One region of the Herbaspirillum sp. 1173 genome, then DNA from elsewhere that is predicted to be linked to it. Evidence: predicted binding sites of a transcription regulator. Region 1 holds the regulator's gene; each other region holds the start of a gene.
What was found. Region 1 encodes sigma-54, which starts transcription at its own class of promoters, with help from an activator protein. Its sites were predicted from a motif close to TGGCANGNAANCTGCTTT; they were not measured.
Positions count from the first base shown of each region.

Region 2: the regulator sigma-54 is predicted to act here: its motif matches at 2,413-2,430, upstream of atzF (allophanate hydrolase).
Region 3: the regulator sigma-54 is predicted to act here: its motif matches at 1,427-1,444, upstream of J2X56_RS11490 (acetyl-CoA acetyltransferase).
Region 4: the regulator sigma-54 is predicted to act here: its motif matches at 1,560-1,577, upstream of J2X56_RS20635 (ammonium transporter).

Region 1 covers NZ_JAVDSP010000010.1:108,643-113,356, reverse strand. The annotation lists gene J2X56_RS23635 (SDR family oxidoreductase) at 1-129, shown strand, start outside; gene J2X56_RS23630 (UbiX family flavin prenyltransferase) at 218-820, opposite strand; gene grxD (Grx4 family monothiol glutaredoxin) at 843-1,154, opposite strand; gene J2X56_RS23620 (hypothetical protein) at 1,316-1,462, shown strand; gene hpf (ribosome hibernation-promoting factor, HPF/YfiA family) at 1,525-1,887, opposite strand; gene J2X56_RS23610 (RNA polymerase factor sigma-54) at 2,040-3,530, opposite strand; gene lptB (LPS export ABC transporter ATP-binding protein) at 3,662-4,405, opposite strand; gene lptA (lipopolysaccharide transport periplasmic protein LptA) at 4,408-4,714, opposite strand, start outside.
Region 2 covers NZ_JAVDSP010000003.1:347,349-352,062, forward strand. The annotation lists gene tkt (transketolase) at 1-896, opposite strand, end outside; gene J2X56_RS13420 (16S rRNA (uracil(1498)-N(3))-methyltransferase) at 1,058-1,783, shown strand; gene J2X56_RS13425 (helix-turn-helix domain-containing protein) at 1,860-2,141, shown strand; gene atzF (allophanate hydrolase) at 2,469-4,298, shown strand; gene J2X56_RS13435 (ABC transporter substrate-binding protein) at 4,321-4,714, shown strand, end outside.
Region 3 covers NZ_JAVDSP010000002.1:765,655-770,368, reverse strand. The annotation lists gene J2X56_RS11495 (acyl-CoA synthetase) at 1-56, opposite strand, end outside; gene J2X56_RS11490 (acetyl-CoA acetyltransferase) at 177-1,358, opposite strand; gene J2X56_RS11485 (TRAP transporter substrate-binding protein) at 2,113-3,147, shown strand; gene J2X56_RS11480 (TRAP transporter large permease subunit) at 3,253-4,714, shown strand, end outside.
Region 4 covers NZ_JAVDSP010000007.1:85,388-90,101, reverse strand. The annotation lists gene J2X56_RS20645 (LysR family transcriptional regulator) at 1-486, opposite strand, end outside; gene J2X56_RS20640 (alpha/beta fold hydrolase) at 600-1,394, shown strand; gene J2X56_RS20635 (ammonium transporter) at 1,627-2,829, shown strand; gene J2X56_RS20630 (hypothetical protein) at 3,067-3,927, shown strand; gene J2X56_RS20625 (MFS transporter) at 4,014-4,714, opposite strand, start outside.

The DNA of each region.
Region 1 (4,714 bases):
GTCGAGCCGACCATGGATGCCGAACACGTGGCCCGTGCCATCCTCTACATGGACAGCCTGCCGCTGGAGGCCAATGTGCAGTTCATGACGGTGATGGCGACCAAGATGCCGTATATCGGGCGGGGGTGAGCCGGTTTATATTCGCCAGATGAAGAAATGGCCGCAGTGATGAGCTGCGGCCAATTTTCTTTGCCCGAACGTGATAAGGGTTAACGCATCACTCAGTCCCGCCCTTCATGCCCTTCCACTCCGGCGTCAACTGCATGGAAATCCCGAACATGTCCAGCACGCGTCCCAGCGTGTGGTCCACCATCTCTTCCATGGAAGCAGGGCGCTGGTAGAAGCCGGGCAGGGGCGGGAAGATCACGCCGCCCATTTCGGTGACGGATGTCATGTTGCGCAGATGGGCCAGATTGAACGGAGTCTCGCGCACCATCAGCACCAGCCGGCGGCGTTCTTTCAGGACCACATCCGCAGCGCGGGTGATGAGGTTGTCGGACAGTCCATGCGCTACGGCGGCCAGGGTCTTCATCGAACAGGGCGCCACCACCATGCCGGTGGAGGCGAACGAGCCGCTGGCGATGCAGGCGCCGACATCGCGCACGTTGTGCACCACATCGGCCAGCGCTTCCACATCCTTGCGCCGCATGTCCAGTTCCTGATGCAGATTGAGCACGCCAGCTTCGGACACCATCAGGTGCGTTTCCACCTGGCCATGCTTGCGCAGATGCTCCAGCAGCCGCACGCCATAGATGGCACCGGTGGCACCGGTGATCGCAACGATCAGGCGCTGGCGCGGCTGGCTGGAAGAACTGCTCATGAGTCAGTCAGGCAAGTAAAACTCAGCCCTTGATCAGGGTCTGCAGTTCGCCGGACTCGTACATCTCGGTCATGATGTCGGAGCCGCCGACGAATTCGCCCTTCACGTACAGCTGGGGAATGGTCGGCCAGTTCGAGTATTCCTTGATGCCCTGGCGCACGTCCGGGCTTTCCAGCACGTTGACGGTGACGATGTTCTCGGCACCGCTGGCCTTCAGCAGCTGGATGGCCTTGCCGGAAAAGCCGCATTGGGGGAACTGTGCAGTGCCCTTCATGAACAGCACCACGGGGTTTTGGGTCACGGTTTCTTTGATCCAGGATTGGACGTCGCTCATGGCTGTGCCTTTAAAAATGGGATTGCCCGACATTATAGGGAAAAGCCGGCGGGCGCGTTGAAATCGCCTGCATGCTGGTGGCCTGTCTGAACGGGCAAAAAATTGCATCGAGGAAATAATTTATATCGTATGCAAATTCTTGTGTTGAAGATGAGGGTGCCGTGAAGACATTCAAGCCGTCCCTTGCATCATCGTCAGCAGCGGCGGTGGAAAAGTTGCTTTACGCAATGATTTATATCTTTTCCACAGGCTTGGCCAGTTCGGCGGCCGCAAATGAAAAAGGGCGCTTGCGCGCCCCTTCCTCATGAAATTCGGCTGGCTTTCTCAGCAGCCTTGCGGCTGCGAGGTGGCTTGCCGAGGGTGTCCTGGCTTATGCCGCTCCGGCCACCGCATCCTCCGGCGTTTCGTCCGGCAGGCGCTTGGCCATGGAGTGATGCTCCTGCAACTTGTCCTTGTGCTTGATGACCTGGCGATCGAGCTTGTCGATCAGCGTGTCAATGGCAGCGTAGAGGTCGTGTGCGATGCTTTCCGCATGTAGATCCTTCCCCTTGATGTGGACGTTGATTTCCGCTTTTTGGCGCTTTTCCTTTTCTGTGAGTTTATCTACGCTCAGGATCACGCTGACGTCGATCACGTTGTCGAAATGGCGCTTGATACGCGAGAGCTTGCTTTGCACGTATTCCCGGATGGCGGGGGTCAGTTCGAGGTGGTGTCCACTGATGGTCAGATTCATACAAGACTCCTATCGTGAAGTCACTGGAGGTTCGTGCAATCGATCCTGCTGCAGCTGTACCACGGGCACGGTCTTCGTGTCGGATGGCGCGGGCATCAGTCGGATGCTTGCCTGAACACAGCAACGGTACTGCAGAAAAACTGAGGAAAAACTCAGAGGGACTTGCGGAGATTGACCGGCGGAATCTTCAACACTTCGCGGTATTTGGCGACTGTGCGTCGCGCGACCACCATGCCTTGTTCTGCCAGCATATCCGCAATCTTGCTATCGGATAATGGGGTCTGCGGGTTCTCGGCTCCTATCAACTGTTTGATCAGCGCCCGTATCGCGGTGGAGGATGCTTCACCTCCGGTTTCAGTCGCGACATGGCTACCGAAGAAGTATTTCAACTCAAACATTCCATGCGGAGTGAGCATGTATTTCTGAGTCGTCACGCGAGAGATGGTGCTCTCGTGTAGACCCAGTGTATCAGCAATTTCACGCAGCACAAGGGGGCGCATGGCCACTGCCCCATGTGAAAAGAAGTTTCTTTGACGTTCCACAATAGCCTGCGCGACGCGCAAAATTGTATCGAAACGTTGCCGCATGTTCTTGATGAGCCACTTGGCTTCCTGCAACTGCGACGACAGCGAACCTTCTCCCTTGGCTTGCTTCAATGCACTGGCATACATCGCATTGACGCGCAGCTTGGGCATGACCTCATGGTTGAGCATGACCTGCCAGCCGTTCTTTGTCTGCTTGACAATCACGTCCGGCACCACATAGTCCGAGGCATCACGCGCGAATTCCGCACCCGGATGCGGACGGCACTGGCGGATCACCGCCTGCGCTTCGCGCAGGTCTTCGTCATCGCAATCCAGTGCCTTCTTGATCTTGTTGAAATCGCGTTGTGCAAACAGCGGCAGGTAATCCTCCACGATCCTCAAGGCCAGCTTGCGCGTCACGAAGGGAATCTTGGGCAGGCGGCGGATCTGCAGGGCCAGGCATTCGCCGGCACTGCGCGCACCGACACCCGCCGGGTCCAGGCTCTGCAGCAGCTTGAGCGAAATCGACAGCTCTTCCATGTCGATGCCCAGCTCTTCGGGCAGGCGTGCGAGGATGTCTTCGAGCGGCTCTTCCAGATAGCCGCTCTCGTCCAGCGCATCGGTGAGCAGTTCCAGCAGCGCACGATCACGCAGGGTGCGTGCGGTCACGCGGATCTGTTCCAGCAGGTGTTCGCGCAGGGTCAGTTCGTGCGCTTCGAGTTGCGGGCGGGCATCATCATCGTCTGGCGACTTGCCGCTGCGCGCGACGTCGTCGAAGCTCCAGTCGGCATCCCCCGTGACACCGGCTTCCGGCGCGTTGTCCTGGTAGTCGAAGCTGGAATCGCCATCGCTGGCGGCCGGGGCCGCTTCGCCGCTGCCTTCGTGACTGGTTTCGGCAACGCCGCTGGAGGGCGAACTGGAGACCGCGCCATCGGCCAGCAGACGTACCGAATTGTCGAGCGCGTCGTCGAGGCGTTCCAGCAGGGGATTATCGGAGAGGATCTGTTCCAGTTCCTGGTGCAGTTCCAGCGTCGACAGTTGCAACAGTCTGATCGACTGCTGCAGTTGCGGCGTCAATGCGAGGTGCTGCGAGGTACGTAACTGGAGCGACTGTTTCATCTGTCTTTCTGAAAGCGGCGTGGCCCGCTGGTTGCTCTGCCGGTCGTTGCGTATTGCGTATTGCTTGTTGCGTATTACGTGATGTGCACTCTGTATTTCTTCAAGCGTATCGGGCAAGCCGACTGCACCGCTTACATGCGGAAATGCTCGCCCAGATACACGCGGCGCACCGACTCGTTGGCGATGATCTCTTCCGGATTGCCGCTGGCCAGCACCGTGCCCTGGTTGATGATGTAGGCGCGATCACAGATGCCCAGCGTTTCGCGCACGTTGTGGTCGGTGATCAGCACGCCGATGCCGCGTTCCTTCAGGAAGCGCACGATGCGCTGGATCTCGATCACGGCAATCGGGTCGATACCGGCGAACGGTTCATCCAGCAGCACGAAGCGCGGATCGGTGGCCAGTGCGCGGGCGATCTCGACGCGCCGGCGTTCACCGCCCGAGAGCGACAGCGCCTGGCTTTCGCGCAGCTTCTCGATCTGCAGTTCGTGCAGCAGGTTGTTGAGGCGGCCTTCGATTTCATCGCGCGAGAGCGGCTTGCCCTCTTCCTGGCGCAGTTCCAGCACGGCGCGGATATTGTCTTCCACCGTCAGCTTGCGGAATACCGAGGCTTCCTGCGGCAGGTAGGACAAGCCCATGGTGGCACGCTTGTGGATCGGCATGCGCGAAATGGACGCGCCATCGAGGTCGATCTCGCCACCATCGGAGGGCACCAGCCCCACGATCATGTAGAACGAAGTGGTCTTGCCGGCACCATTCGGGCCGAGCAGGCCGACCACCTCGCCGCTGCGCAATTCCATCGAGACATCGCGCACCACCTGGCGCGCGCCATAACTTTTCTTCAGGCCGCGAACGACCAGCGAGCTGGCTACCATTGTCACTGGTCCTTTCCGCTGTCGCGACGCGTTGCAGGCTGCGCAGCGTTGTTCTTGCCCGCAGGCTGGGCCGGCGCGGTGCTGCCTGCCGGCGGCGGATTCTTGGGCTGGATCACCGCAGTGATGCGGCCTGCGCCCGGCTTGCTCTCGCCGGTGGCGGTGTTGTTCACGGAATAGAATTCGGCGCGGCTGTCATAGGAGATGAATTCGCCGTTGACTTCATCGGTGATGCGATCGCCGTCCATGCGCTGGATGTGCGCGCGCTGGAACAGCTTGGAGATTTCGGTCTGCTCCGAATACTCGATGCGC
Region 2 (4,714 bases), on a different contig from region 1:
GAAGTCCAGCCCAGCGCTTCGCGCACGGCGGCGATTTCCTTGTCACCCAAGGCGGCGCCGTGGACCTTGTCGGTACCGGCCAGGTTGGGCGAGCCCTTGCCGATGACGGTACGGCAGCAGATCAGGGTCGGCTTGTCGGCCAGCTTGGCCTGGTGGATCGCGGCGCTGACGGCCTCGACGTTGTGGCCGTCCACGGCCGGGATGACGTTCCAGCCGTAGGCTTCGAAGCGCTTCGGGGTGTCGTCCTTGAACCAGCCTTCGACGTGGCCGTCGATGGAGATGCCATTGTCGTCATACAGCACGATCAGCTTGGACAGGTTCAAGACGCCTGCCAGCGAGCAGGCTTCATGCGAGATCCCTTCCATCAGACAGCCGTCGCCGACGAAGGCGTAGGTGTAATGATCGACCACGGCCAGGCCGGGCTTGTTGAATTCGGCGGCCAGCAGCTTTTCAGCCAGCGCCATGCCCACCGCATTGGTGATGCCCTGGCCCAGCGGACCGGTGGTGGTTTCCACGCCCGGGGTGATGTGCACTTCCGGGTGGCCGGCGGTCTTGGAATGCAGTTGGCGGAAGGACTTGATGTCGTCCATCGACAGGTCGTAGCCGGTCAGGTGCAGCAGTGCGTACTGCAGCATCGAGCCGTGGCCGTTGGAGAGCACGAAGCGGTCGCGGTTGGCCCAGTGCGGGTTGGACGGATTGTGGCGATAGTGCTTGGCCCACAGGGCCACTGCGATTTCGGCCATCCCCATCGGCATGCCCGGGTGTCCGGAATTGGCTTTTTGAACTGCGTCCATCGCCAGCGCGCGGATCGCGTTGGCCATCTTGTCGGTGGGGAGAGTGGAAATCATGTCGAGGTCAGAGTTTGCTGTGCTGGGGGGCGCCGCAGGCGCACAAATCGGATGTTCAAGCCAATGCGCCGGCCCGGAAGCCCGGGTAACGGCGCGGGCCCGTATTTTACCAGAGTGCGCCGGGGGGATTAAAATTCGGGACCAGCCCCTGACCGGACTGACAACTTTTTTCATGTCTTTTTGATCTTCTTCCTCCAGGACCCTGCCCCATGCCCCGCTTTTACTTCCCGCACCCCCTCGGCATCGGCTCCGCCCTGGTCCTGCCCGAGCAGATTGCCCATCACATCCAGGTGCTGCGCCTGCAACCGGGCGATACCGTGACCCTGTTCAATGGCGAAGGCGGCGAATACACCGCCAGCCTGAGCACCCTCGAAAAGAAGCGCGTCCACGCCGAAGTGAAGACTTTTTCACCCCGCGAGGCCGAACTGCCCTATGCGCTGACCCTGGCCCAGGCCCTGCCTGAAGGATCGAAGATGGACTGGATCGTCGAGAAAGCCGTGGAACTGGGCGCCACCGCCCTCCAGCCGCTGGCCGCGCAGCGCTGCGTGGTGCGGCTCTCGGGTGACCGGGCCGAGAAGAAGCAGGCGCACTGGCAAGGCATCATCCATGCTGCCGCCGAGCAATGCGGCCGCAATCGCTTGCCGCATCTGGGTGAAGTCACCGACTTCAAGCGCTGGATCGCCCAGAGCGACCTGCATCGCCGCATCCTGCTTTCCCCGCGCGGGACCGAGCCGCTGTCAGGCTGGGCGCGCCACCATCCGCCTCAGGCAGTGACCGTCATGGTCGGGCCTGAAGGCGGCTTCAGCGAGGAGGAAGAAAACCTGGCTTGCGCCCAGGGCGCGCTGATGCTGTCCATGGGCAGCCGGGTGCTGCGCACCGAGACTGCCGGGTTGGCGGCGCTGGCCGCCTTGAATGCGGTGTGGGGAGAGCTTTGAAGAAAGCTTCATACCGCTGATTTCCAGGCAGCTTGGCCGCAAAGCGTTACCGCGATTTGTTGAAGGAGTTAGGGCAATGAGCAAGCAACGATTTTCCAGCATCTGGGATGCCATCGAGGACACTCCGGAAGAAGCTGAAAACATGAAGCTGCGTTCCGTCCTCATGACGGCACTCAAGAACCACCTCACCCGCACGGAAATGAGCCAGGCCCAAGCCGCCAAGCTCTTCGGGGTGACTCAGCCGCGTGTCTCCGACCTGATGCGAGGCAAGATCAGCCTGTTCGGACTCGATGCGCTGGTGAACATGGCCACGGCCGCCGGCCTGCACATTGAAATGCGTGTGATCGAATCTGCCTGAGTATCCCGGGGCTCCTCGCTTGACGAAACGCGCGCAGCCGCCCGGGTCTCAACCTTGTTGCCACGGTGAACATACTTGGCATCGACGATCAACTTGCCTGATTCCCGTGCAGGCCGTCACCACGGACGTCCAAGTTCGGCGCACGCCTCCCCATTTTGTCTCGCTGACAAAACTCTTCATTTCCCCTCGCACAACTTGCCTTACGGCACTTCACCTCGCAAACCCGCGTGGTGAAGCCATTTCCCGTTTTTCAGCCGCGTGACGGAGGAGCTGGCACGCCTCCTGCTTAAAGATATTCAATCTTGTATTCAAGTTTGAATATCCAATATGACCACCTCCCATGCCCTGCAGCAAGCTGCCCCCGAGGCCGCCCCGACCACCATCGCCGCCACCCTGGCGGCTTATCGCGAAGGCCGCAGCACACCCGGCAAGGTGGTGGCCGAACTGCTGTCCCGCATCGAGAGCGCCGGACGCGATGAAGTCTGGATCAGCCGGGTGCCGTCCAAACAACTGAAACAACAAGCCGCAGCGCTGGACCTGATGCTGCAGATCAAGGGCGAAGCCGTGCTGGAGAGCATGCCGCTGTTCGGCATCCCCTTCGCCGTGAAGGACAACATCGACGTGGCCGAGATGTCCACCACCGGGGCTTGTCCCGAATTCGGCCGCCTGGCCAGCGAGAGCGCCACCGTGGTGCAGCGCCTGCAGGCCGCTGGCGCACTGCTGGTGGGCAAGACCAACCTGGACCAGTTCGCCACCGGCCTGGTCGGCGTGCGCTCCCCCTACGGTGCGGTACGCAATGCCATCAAGCCGGACTATGTCTCCGGCGGCTCCAGCTCGGGTTCGGCGGTGGCAGTGGCGCTGGGGCAGGTCATGTTTTCGCTGGGGACCGATACGGCAGGTTCTGGTCGCGTGCCGGCCGCCTTCAATCACCTGGTCGGCCTGAAACCAACCAAGGGCCTCATCAGCGCGCGCGGCCTGGTCCCGGCCTGCCGCACCCTGGATTGCATCTCCATCTTCGCCCACGACGTGGCCGATGCCTGGCGCGTGCTGCACAGCGCTTCCGGTTTCGATGCCGAGGATGGCTATTCGCGCCGCCCCACCATGCTGGGCGTGAAGCGGCGGGGTTATCGCATCGCCATTCCCGAGCAATGTGAATTCTTTGGCGACAGCATCGCCCAGGAAGCCTGGGAACGCAGCCTGGCGCAAATCGCCGCCCTCCCCGGCGTGAGCCTGGCGAAGATCCCCTTCGCCCCCTTCAGCGCGGCCGCGCAGCTGCTCTATCAGGGCCCGTGGGTGGCCGAGCGTCGCGCCGCGCTGGGCGACTTCTTCCTGGAGAACCCGGAAGCCATCCACCCGGTGGTGCGCCAGATCACCGCCCAGGCCGACGACTACGATGCCGTTGACAGCTTCAACGCCCAGTACCGCCTGGCCGACCTGCGCCGCCAGGCCGAAAACCTGCTCGAAGGCAGCGACCTGATGCTGGTGCCGACCACCACCACCTTCCCCACCATCGCCGAAGTCGAGGCCGATCCGGTGGTGCGCAATGCGCAACTGGGCCACTACACCAACTTCGTCAATTTGATGGACATGTCGGCCCTGGCCATCCCCGCCGTGTGGCGGCGCGATGGCCTGCCCGCCGGCGTGACCCTGATCGGCCCGGCCGGTGCCGATCACCTGCTGGCCGAAGCCGGTGCACGCCTGCAGCAGCAACTGGGCGGCGCGGCGCAAGCCGATGCGATTGCGGCCACCCCGCTGCCCTTCAACGAAAGCACCATCAAGGTCTGCGTGGTCGGCGCGCACCTGGCCGGCCAGCCCCTGAACTGGCAATTGCTGGAAGCCGGTGCGCGCCGCGTGGCCGTCACCCGCACCGCCGCCCACTATCGTCTCTACGCCCTGGCGGGTACCACCCCACCCAAGCCTGGCCTGGCCCGCACCGAAGGCGACGGCGCCGCCATCGCAGTGGAAGTGTGGGAAATGCCGCTGCGCCAGTTCGGCGGCTTCGTCGCCGCCATCCCGGCCCCGCTGGGCATCGGCACGGTGGAGCTGGCCGACGGCAGCAGCGTCAAGGGCTTCATCTGCGAGCCGGCCGGCATTGCGGGCGCGACCGACATCACCCACCACGGCGGCTGGGTCAATTACCTCCATTCGCTGAACTGACACCCTCACCACGGAGCTGCTCATGAAAAAGAACAACCCCACCGCTGTCCACGATGCCAACCGCCGCAGCTTCATCGCCAAGGCGGGCGCCGTCGCCGCCACCGCCGCCATCGCGGGTGCCCCGGCCATCCTGCGCGCGCAGACGGTGCCTATCCGCATCGGCTATTGGCCGGTGGCCGCCGGCCTGCCCTTCTACGCCGCCGTGGAAGCGGGTTACTTCAAGCAAGCCGGACTGGAAGTGCAAGCCCTCAAATTCGCCGGAGCCCAGCAGGTGATGGAAGCCATGCTGGCAGGCCGCGCCGATGGTTCGGCCAACGGCACCGGGGCCGGCAACCTGGCCATCGGCGAGATCGCCCAGCCGGGCCTGTTCAAGATCTTTGCCACCAATCCCAGCAACGCCAAATACGTACTCGATG
Region 3 (4,714 bases), on a different contig from region 1:
GAGAGCAGGCGGCCCAGGTTCATCACTTTGCTTAACATCGTCTCACTCGTCCCGATTCTTCTGATGGAATTCTGATGGAAATTGGCGTGCTGCCTTGTTCTGTTTTTTGTACATCACTTCATGCGGCGCACCGGCCTTCAACGACAGGACGGCGCGCCGGTGCTGCTACCGCATTTTCAGTTCACACGCTCCAGGATGCTCACATAGTTGGCCACCGCCGCGCCGCCCATGTTGAACACGCCGGCATAGCGCGCATTGGCGATCTGCATGTCGCCCGCATCATGGGATGCCTGCATGGCCGCCATCACGTGCATCGAGACACCGGTGGCACCGACCGGATGGCCCTTGGACTTCAGCCCGCCCGAGGGATTGACCGGCAGCTTGCCGTCCTTGGCGGTGATGCCTTCGGCAATCACGCGTGCGCCCTGGCCGTGCGGGGCCAGGCCCATGGCTTCGTATTCCAGCAGTTCGGCCACGGTGAAGCAGTCGTGCGTCTCCACCAGCGAGAGATCATCGAGGCTCAGGCTGGCTGCGCCCAGCGCCTTCTTCCAGGCCAGCTCGGCCGCTTCGAAGCGGGTCGGGTCGCGGCGCGACAGCGGCAGGAAATCATTGACGTGGACCGCCGCACGGAACTGCACCGCGCGCGGCATGGACTTGGCCACATCGGCAGCGCTGATGACGAGGGCAGCTGCACCATCGGAAATGAGCGAGCAGTCGGTGCGCTTGAGCGGACCGGCCACATACGGATTCTTGTCGGAGACCGTGCGGCAGAAATCGAAACCGAAATCCTTGCGCATGTGCGCATAGGGATTGACCATGCCGTTCTTGTGATTCTTGGCCGCGATCATCGCCAGCGCATCGGACTGGTCGCCGAAGCGCTCGAAGTAGCTCTGCGCGATCTTGCCGAAGACGCCGGCAAAGCCACCCGGAATGCCCGCTTCTTCCTTGGCGTAGCAAGCCTTGAGCAGCACCTCGCCCACTTGCGCGGTGGCCAGCTCGGTCATCTTCTCGAAGCCGATCACCAGCACGTGTTTCGATTCGCCCGCCTTGATCGCCTGCAGGCCCGAATGGATCGCCGCCGAACCGGTGGCGCAGGCATTCTCCAGGCGCGTGGCGGGTTTGAAGCGCAGCTGCGGCAGCGTGTTCAGGACCAGCGAGGACGGGAAATCCTGGTACAGGAAACCGGCATTGAAGGTGCCGAAGTGTACCGAATCGATGTCTTCCGGTTGCAGTCCTGCGTGTTCGATGGCGGCCTTGGCGACCTGGCCGATCAGCACTTCCGGATCGATGCCGTCGAGCTTGCCGAACTGCGAATGGTTCCAGCCGGTGATGCAGGGTGAGGATGCAGAAACAGTCATGGGGTTGTCCTTGTGTCCGTAGTCACGGGGTCAATGGAGCGGGGTCGCTCCGTTACACACAGGGGCAATATGCAAAATCGGTGCCACGCGCAGGACCGCTCGCGCCACCGCATGCAGCCGGTGTCGCGCGTCCCTTGCCTCGGCATCGCGCAGCCGGTGATGGCGCATCGCGCCAGGTGCCGGCCTGCATCTTGCCCGTCTCCTGAGAGTGCCGGCGCAAAGCCGCGCCGGGTCTCGCTTTGTTGTTGATGTTGATGCGTGCTGATGTGTCCGGCAGGCCGCCCGCTCATTCCCGACATGCAGGAAAAATCCAACGGAACAGGGCAGTGCCCGCCGACCGCATGAAGATATCACGTACTTTACGTTAACGTAAATCATTGCGCTGCAGCAGCCAGCAGGCAGCACTATTGCCGGTGAGCAGCATGAACAGGTGTCGACGCCTGCGACAGTGCAGCGACACTTCTGCGACAGGTGTCGCAGTCACGCTGCGCGCAAATAAATGGCGGCGGCGATGATTGCGCGCTTGTACAGGCCCGCCCTTATCGCAGAGAATACAGGCGCAGTGCCGTTGAGGGAGAGGGGGAGCGCCATGCCGACAAGGGAAGACCGGAGGCTTGGCATCCAATTTGCTCTGTCGAGGCACAGGCAGTGTTGACCACCCGGAACAGGGAGCTGCACGCCCGATCCAGCACCCCTGGTAGCGCCGGATTCAGCGATTTTCAAAATTACAAACAGACAGACAGGAGACAAGCAGATGGAACAATCCACTGGCAAGATCACGCGCCGCCATTTTCTGAAGACGGCTTCGGTGGCCTCGGCTGCCGCCGCTACCGGCCTGGTATCGACCTCCGCGCATGCGGCCGAGTTCACCTTCAAGTACGCCAACAATCTGCCGGTGACACACCCGATGAATGCGCGCGCCAAGGAAATGGCCGCGGCCATCGCGGAACAATCCAAGGGCCGCATCGAACTGCAGCTCTATCCCAACAACCAGCTGGGCACCGATACCGACATGCTCTCGCAGGTGCGTGCGGGTGCCATTGATTTCTTCACGCTCTCGCCGCTGATCCTGGGCACGCTGGTGCCGGCCGCGCAGATCTCCGGCATCGGTTTTGCCTTCAAGGATTACAGCCAGGTCTGGCCGGCCATGGATGGCGAGCTGGGTGCGCACGTGCGCAAGCAGATCGAAGCCAAGTCCACGCTGTTCGCCTTTGAAAAGATCTGGGACAACGGCTATCGCCAGATCACCAACAGCACCAAGCCCATCAAGGCGGCCGACGACCTCAAGGGCATGAAGCTGCGCGTGCCGCCCAGCCCGCTGTGGACCTCGATGTTCAAGGCCTTCGATGCGGCCCCGACCTCGATCAACTTCGCCGAAGTCTATTCGGCCCTGCAGACCAAGATCGTGGAAGGCCAGGAAAACCCCATGGCCATCATCTCCACCGCCAAGCTCTACGAAGTGCAGAAGTACTGCTCCATCACCAACCACATGTGGGATGGCTTCTGGTTCCTGGGCAACAAGAAATCCTTCGAGCGCCTGCCCAAGGACCTGCAAGACATGATGGCCCGCATCATCAACGAAGCCGCCATGAACCAGCGCGCCGACGTGCGCAAGCTCAACGATTCGCTGGTCGATGAAATGAAGGGCAAGGGTCTGGCCTTCAACAATGCCGATGCCGATTCCTTCCGCGCCAAGCTGCGCAGTGCCGGTTTCTATGCCGAGTGGAAGAAGAAGTTCGGCGACGAGCCCTGGGCCCTGCTGGAAAAGTACACCGGCAAGCTGGCCTGAGCGCTTCGTTTGCCGGGGCTCATGCCTGCATGAGCCCGTGCGCCGGAGTGCTGCCCTCGCCGTGAGGGCAGCGCTCCCGCCCTGAATCCATTTCGCTGGAGCTTGATGATGGAAGCTGCAATGACTTACCGCGCCCCGGTCAACATGAACCCGGCTGCGCGCGCGCTGGTCGCATTCAATCGCATGGTGATGCACGTGGTCGGTGCCGTGGCGGCCGCCCTGGTGGTGGCTGAAACCGTGGTGCTGCTGACCGGCGTGATCTACCGCTATGCGCTGCATGACCCCCTGGTATGGTCGGATGAACTGGCCTCGATTCTGTTCATCTGGCTGTCGATGCTGGGGGCCGTGCTGGCGCTGGATCGTGGCGAGCACATGCGGCTCACCGCCATCATCAACAAGTGTTCCGAGAAAGGCCGCGTGTGGCTCGAAACGGTGGCGGCACTGGTGGTCTGCATCTTCGTGCTGATGGTGATCCACCCGGCCGTGGACCATGCGGTGGAGCAGATGCCGATCACCACACCGGCGCTGGAAATCCCCGATGGCCTGCGCGCTGCGGCCCTGCCGGTCGGTGCGATCCTGATGCTGCTGGCGGCGGTCTCGCGCATGGCGGCCATGACGACGATGCGACTGCTGCTCTCGGCACTGGCCGTGGTGGCCGTGATTGCGGGCGCGCTGTGGCTGGCCAAGCCCATGCTGCTGGGCATGGGCAATTACAACCTGATCGTGTTCTTCGTGCTGCTCATCGGCGTGTGCGTGGCCGGCGGCATCCCCATCGCCTTTGCTTTCGGTACGGCCACCATGGCCTATCTGGCCCTGGCCACTACGGCACCGCTGATGATCGTGGTCAGCCGCATGGACGAGGGCATGTCCAGCCTGATCCTGCTGTCGGTGCCGCTGTTCGTGCTGCTGGGCTCCTTGCTGGAAATGTCGGGCCTGGCCAAGACCCTGATCGACTTCATGGCCGCGCTGCTGGGCCACGTGCGCGGCGGCCTGCAATACGTGCTGCTGGGGGCGATGTTCCTGGTCTCCGGCATCTCCGGTTCCAAGGCAGCCGACATGGCCGCGATTGCCCCGGCGCTGTTCCCCGAGATGAAGAAGCGCGGTTCCAAGCCGGAAGAACTGGTGGCCTTGCTGTCCTCCTCCGGTGCCATGACCGAAACCATTCCGCCGAGCCTGGTGCTCATCACCATCGGTGCGGTCTGCAGCGTGTCGATCACGGCGCTGTTCATTGGCGGACTGATGCCGGCGGCCATTGCCACCATCGCCATTGCGGTCGTGTGCTGGATGCGGGCGCGCCGCGAGCCGATGCCGGATGTGCAGCGCGCGCCGGTCTCGCTGATCGTCAAGACCCTGATCGCGGCCATTCCGGCGCTGGCGCTGCCCATGCTCATCCGCGTGGCCGTCATCGAAGGCGTCGCCACGGCGACCGAAGTGGCCACCATCGGCGTGGCCTATACGGTGGTGGTCGGGCTGATCATGCACCTGTTCCTGAAGCACCTGAACTTCAAGCGGCTCTATCCCATGCTGATCGAATCGGCGGCCTTGTCGGGTGCCATCCTGCTCATCA
Region 4 (4,714 bases), on a different contig from region 1:
GCTGCAGGGTGCCAACCGGCGCGTGACCAGCGCAGGATCGTCGAGCTTTCCGATGCGGATGGCCACATCCACGCCCGCATCGATCAGATCGACATAGCGGTCGCCGAGCACGACCTCGACGTTGACCTCCGGGTGATCCGCCAGATAGCGCGCAACGACCGGGCCCAGGTGCATCGCGCCGAAAGTCACCGGCACCGCCACCCGCAGCAGGCCGCGTGCGCTACATTGCACGGCAGTCGCTTCGCGGTTCGCCTCATCGAATGCCGCGAGGATCTGGCGGCAACGCTCGAAATACGTCCGGCCCACATCGGTGAGGCTCAGGCGGCGCGTAGTGCGCTGAAACAGACGCGCCCCCAGCTCCGCCTCGATCTGGCTGACGTGCTTGCCCGCCATCGCCGGCGACAGCGCGAAGCGACGCGCGGCCCCGGCAAAACTGCCCTCCTCCACTGCGGCCACGAAGACATTGAGGCTCATCAGTTTGTCCATGCAGCTCCCTATTCGATCATCTGAGTATCGACTGTGACTAATAATCTGCCAATTATAAATTTTTCGCATGGAATCTACCATTGACTCTCCCCCCATCACAAAGGAGCAGACACATGCATATCGAAACCAACGGAACGCGCATCCATGTTGCCCTGCAGGGCAGCGGCGAACTGGCGCTGGTGTTCCTGCATTACTACGGCGGCTCGTCGCGGACCTGGGATGCGGTAGCCGCGCGACTTGCGCACCGCGGCCGCATCGTTGCCACCGACCATCGCGGCTGGGGCCGCTCTGATGCGCCGGCCGAGGGCTACCGGATTGCCGACCTGGCCGCCGATGCCGAGGGTGTCATTGCCGCGCTGGGACTGCAGCGCTATGTCCTGGTCGGCCACTCCATGGGTGGCAAGGTGGCGCAGCTGATGGCCTCGCGCCGGCCGCACGGGATCGAAGGGCTGATCCTGGTGGCACCGTCCCCGCCTTCGCCCATGCTGCTCTCCGCTGAACAGCGCGCCATGCTGGTGGGTGCCTACCAGACGCGCGAATCGGTGGAGTTCGTGATCGATCATGTGCTGACGGCACAACCGCTGACGGCGGCCCGCCGTGCACAGGTCATCGAGGATAGCTTGCAGGCTGCGCCGCAGGCCAAGCACGCCTGGCCCAACGTGGCGATGGCGGAGGACATCACCGCGGAGGTGGCCCTCATCGACGTGCCCACGCTCGTCATCTCGGGCGAGCACGACCAGGTGGACCGGATCGCGACGCTGCAGGCAGAGCTTTTGCCGCGCATTCCGCAGGCGGCACTGCACATCTTGCCCGGCGTGGGCCACTTGTCACCATTGGAAGACCCGGAGGCGGTGGCGCAGCAGATCGCAGGCTTCATTGACGCGCTGACCAAACCGAAGCGGACATAAGCAGCGATAGGTAGACAGGGCCTGGCAGCCAACGCACCAAAATGCAGCCCACCCTCGCTACCCGGCACCGATATGCACGGAGTTCGTGCATATCGGTGCCTGACATCGTACAGGCGCACCGAAAAAATCTTTTCGAATCAAGGCACTGTGAATTTTTCACCAAAATGGAACGGAAATTGCTTTAGTCGTGGCTTTCAAGCATTTTCTTGCACACTTTTTGGGAGATTTTCTGGTGGACGATCACAAAAACGGCGCAGACGCCCTCTTCATTTTGCTGGGGGCGATCATGATCCTGGCCATGCATGCCGGCTTTGCCTTTCTGGAACTGGGGACGGTGCGCAAGAAGAACCAGGTCAATGCCCTGGTGAAAATCCTGGCCGACTTCGCGGTGTCGACCATCGTCTATTTCTTCATCGGCTATTACGTGGCTTACGGCGTGAGCTTCTTTGCCGGTGCCGAAACACTGGCCGAGCGCAGCGGTTTCGAGCTGGTGAAATTCTTCTTCCTGCTGACCTTCGCGGCGGCCATCCCGGCGATCATCTCGGGCGGCATTGCCGAGCGTTCCAAATTCAATCCGCAGCTGATCGCCACGGCGGTGCTGGTGGGACTGGTCTATCCCTTCTTCGAAGGTATCGCGTGGAACCAGCACCTGGGCGTGCAAGCCTGGCTGGCGGCCACCTTCGGTGCCGAGTTCCATGACTTCGCCGGGTCCATCGTGGTCCACGCGGTGGGTGGCTGGATCGCGCTGCCTGCGGTCCTGCTGCTGGGCGCACGCCGTGGCCGCTACAGCAAGGAAGGCGCGGTGGCGGCGCATCCGCCCTCCAACATTCCTTTCCTGGCCTTGGGTGCGTGGATTCTGACGGTGGGCTGGTTCGGCTTCAACGTGATGAGCGCGCAGACCTTGGACAAGATGAATGGCCTGGTCGCCATGAATTCGCTCATGGCCATGGCCGGCGGCACGCTGGTGGCGCTGCTGATGGGCCGCAACGATCCCGGCTTCGCCTACAACGGCCCGCTGGCCGGCCTGGTGGCGGTGTGCGCCGGCTCGGACCTGATGCATCCGCTGGGTGCACTGGTTACCGGCGGCATTGCGGGGGCGATTTTCGTGTGGATGTTCACCCGCACCCAGAACAAGTGGAAGATCGACGATGTGCTGGGCGTGTGGCCGCTGCATGGCTTGTGCGGACTGTGGGGCGGTCTTGCGGCGGGTATCTTCGGCTTGCAGGCGCTGGGCGGACGCGGTGGCGTGTCGTTCATGTCGCAGCTCATCGGCAGCATCATGGGAATCGCCATTGCGGCAGCGGGCGGATGGATCGTCTACGGCTTGCTGAAGAAGGCAGTGGGGATACGGCTGGATCCGGAGCAGGAATTTGAAGGGGCCGATCTGGCCATTCACAAGATTTCTTCTACGGCGGAGAGGGAGACCAGCTGGTGAGCCTGTGATTAGCACCAATGAAATCTGGCGAGCCCATTCGAATCGATCGGACTCCTCGGAACTGAAATAAAACTGCAATCACCAAAGCGTCGACGCTTTTGAAAAGGCCACCATTCGGTGGCCTTTTCATATGGAAAATCGATTGTAGCCAGGCCCCATCTGCCCCCTCTCAAGGAGTGGTCAGTGCACCGATCCGAATGAGAATGATCAGTCAGTGATTTGAAAGCCAGAGGCCGTATGATCGCTGCAGCTGTTTTGCCATCACAGCACTATCAATGCATTGACCGCATACATCTGCGCGACGCCAATTACACAACAACAACGACTTCACGAGGACACTCGATGATAAAAACCCGTCCCATCATCGGCTATCTTGCTGCCAGCGCATCCTTGCTGTGCGCTGGCGCCAGTTACGCCCAAACTGCCGATGCGCCATCGTTGCAGGAGGGTGATGCCTGGGTCTATCAAGCCACCGAAGAACAAAACACGGCAGGCATACTCGGCTCTACCACCAGGAAATGGGACGTCGCCATTGTCCGCTCCGGCAGCAAGACCATGGTCATTTCCGCCAAGGCGGAAGACTCCAATCTGCCACCCAAGGAATTGTTGCGCAATGCCGACTGGGCCGTGGTGCAAAACATCAATGGCAAGAATACCGTTACCAATCGTCCCTATGATTTCCCGCTCAAACCGGGCAAGACCTGGAAAGTGGAATACGATACCGCCAACCCTGATGCACGCACGAAGGTGCAGCACATCACCAAAAATTACACGGTCTTGGGCTGGGTCGATATCAAAGTACCGGCTGGTACCTACCATGCAATCAAAGTGGAAATGGAAGGCGAATGGAGCAAGGAATTCAATCCGACTGCCGCCGTCGCCACTTCCACCGTCACCAGCACTCAGGCAGGTTCAGTGGCCATTTCCGCCAGCCGAAACGCCAGCACGCAACAGTCGGCCAGCGGCAGAATGTACGACGCATTCTGGTATGTTCCCGAACTCAAAACTCACGTCAAGTTGATTACCGAAAACTACCAGGCTGGCGGTGCCTTGAATAAACGCGTGACCGAAGAATTGGCAGCATCACCAATACATTGATCTGCTCGCGCAAATTTCAGGCCCCCAACTCCCTGCGCGCCATCTCCGTCCCCGCCCTCAACGCACTGAGCTTGCCGGAGATGAGTTCAATCAGATCCATCGGCGCGAGAGAACGCACGCAAACACGCACTGACCACTGCGGCTGCAGCTACCGCACACGCGGCCAACAAAGCGGTGGTCTCCCATCCGCCGCGCAGTGCGATGCTCCCCGCGATGGCCGTGCCCGCCGCGCCAGCGCCGTAATAGAAGAACAGATATACAGAATTCAGAACGCCAGAGCGCAAGGGATCAATGGCAACGACGCCAGCCTGATTGGCCACTTGCGCGGCAAAACATCCCGCGTCGAAAATGGCCAGCGCCACCAGCGTGGCCGGCACATGATCAAGAACGACGCCCAAGGCGCTCGCCGCAAGTGATGCACAAAGCAGACCGCAGACCATCACGCGGCAATTCCCGAACCGGTCTGCCAGCCCGCCGGCAATCCGCGTCATGGCAAGGCCCGTCAGTCCGGCGAGACTGTAGAGTCCGATGCTCGCGGCATTCAGATGATAGGGCGGCGCGGCCAGACGCACGACCAGGCCCACCCAGATCAGATTGAAAGCAAAAAACCATAGCATCCCGGCGCAGATGCGCAGCCGCAGTTCCCTCGATTGCCGCAGCAGGGATGGCAACGCACGCAACGTCGAAAAGTATCCGATGTGACCAACTGGCCGCTGTGCCGGCAGCAGCGGGAAAACGCAAAGACCGCACACGGCCGTCAAGGCCGCCAATACCAGCAGCGCACTGC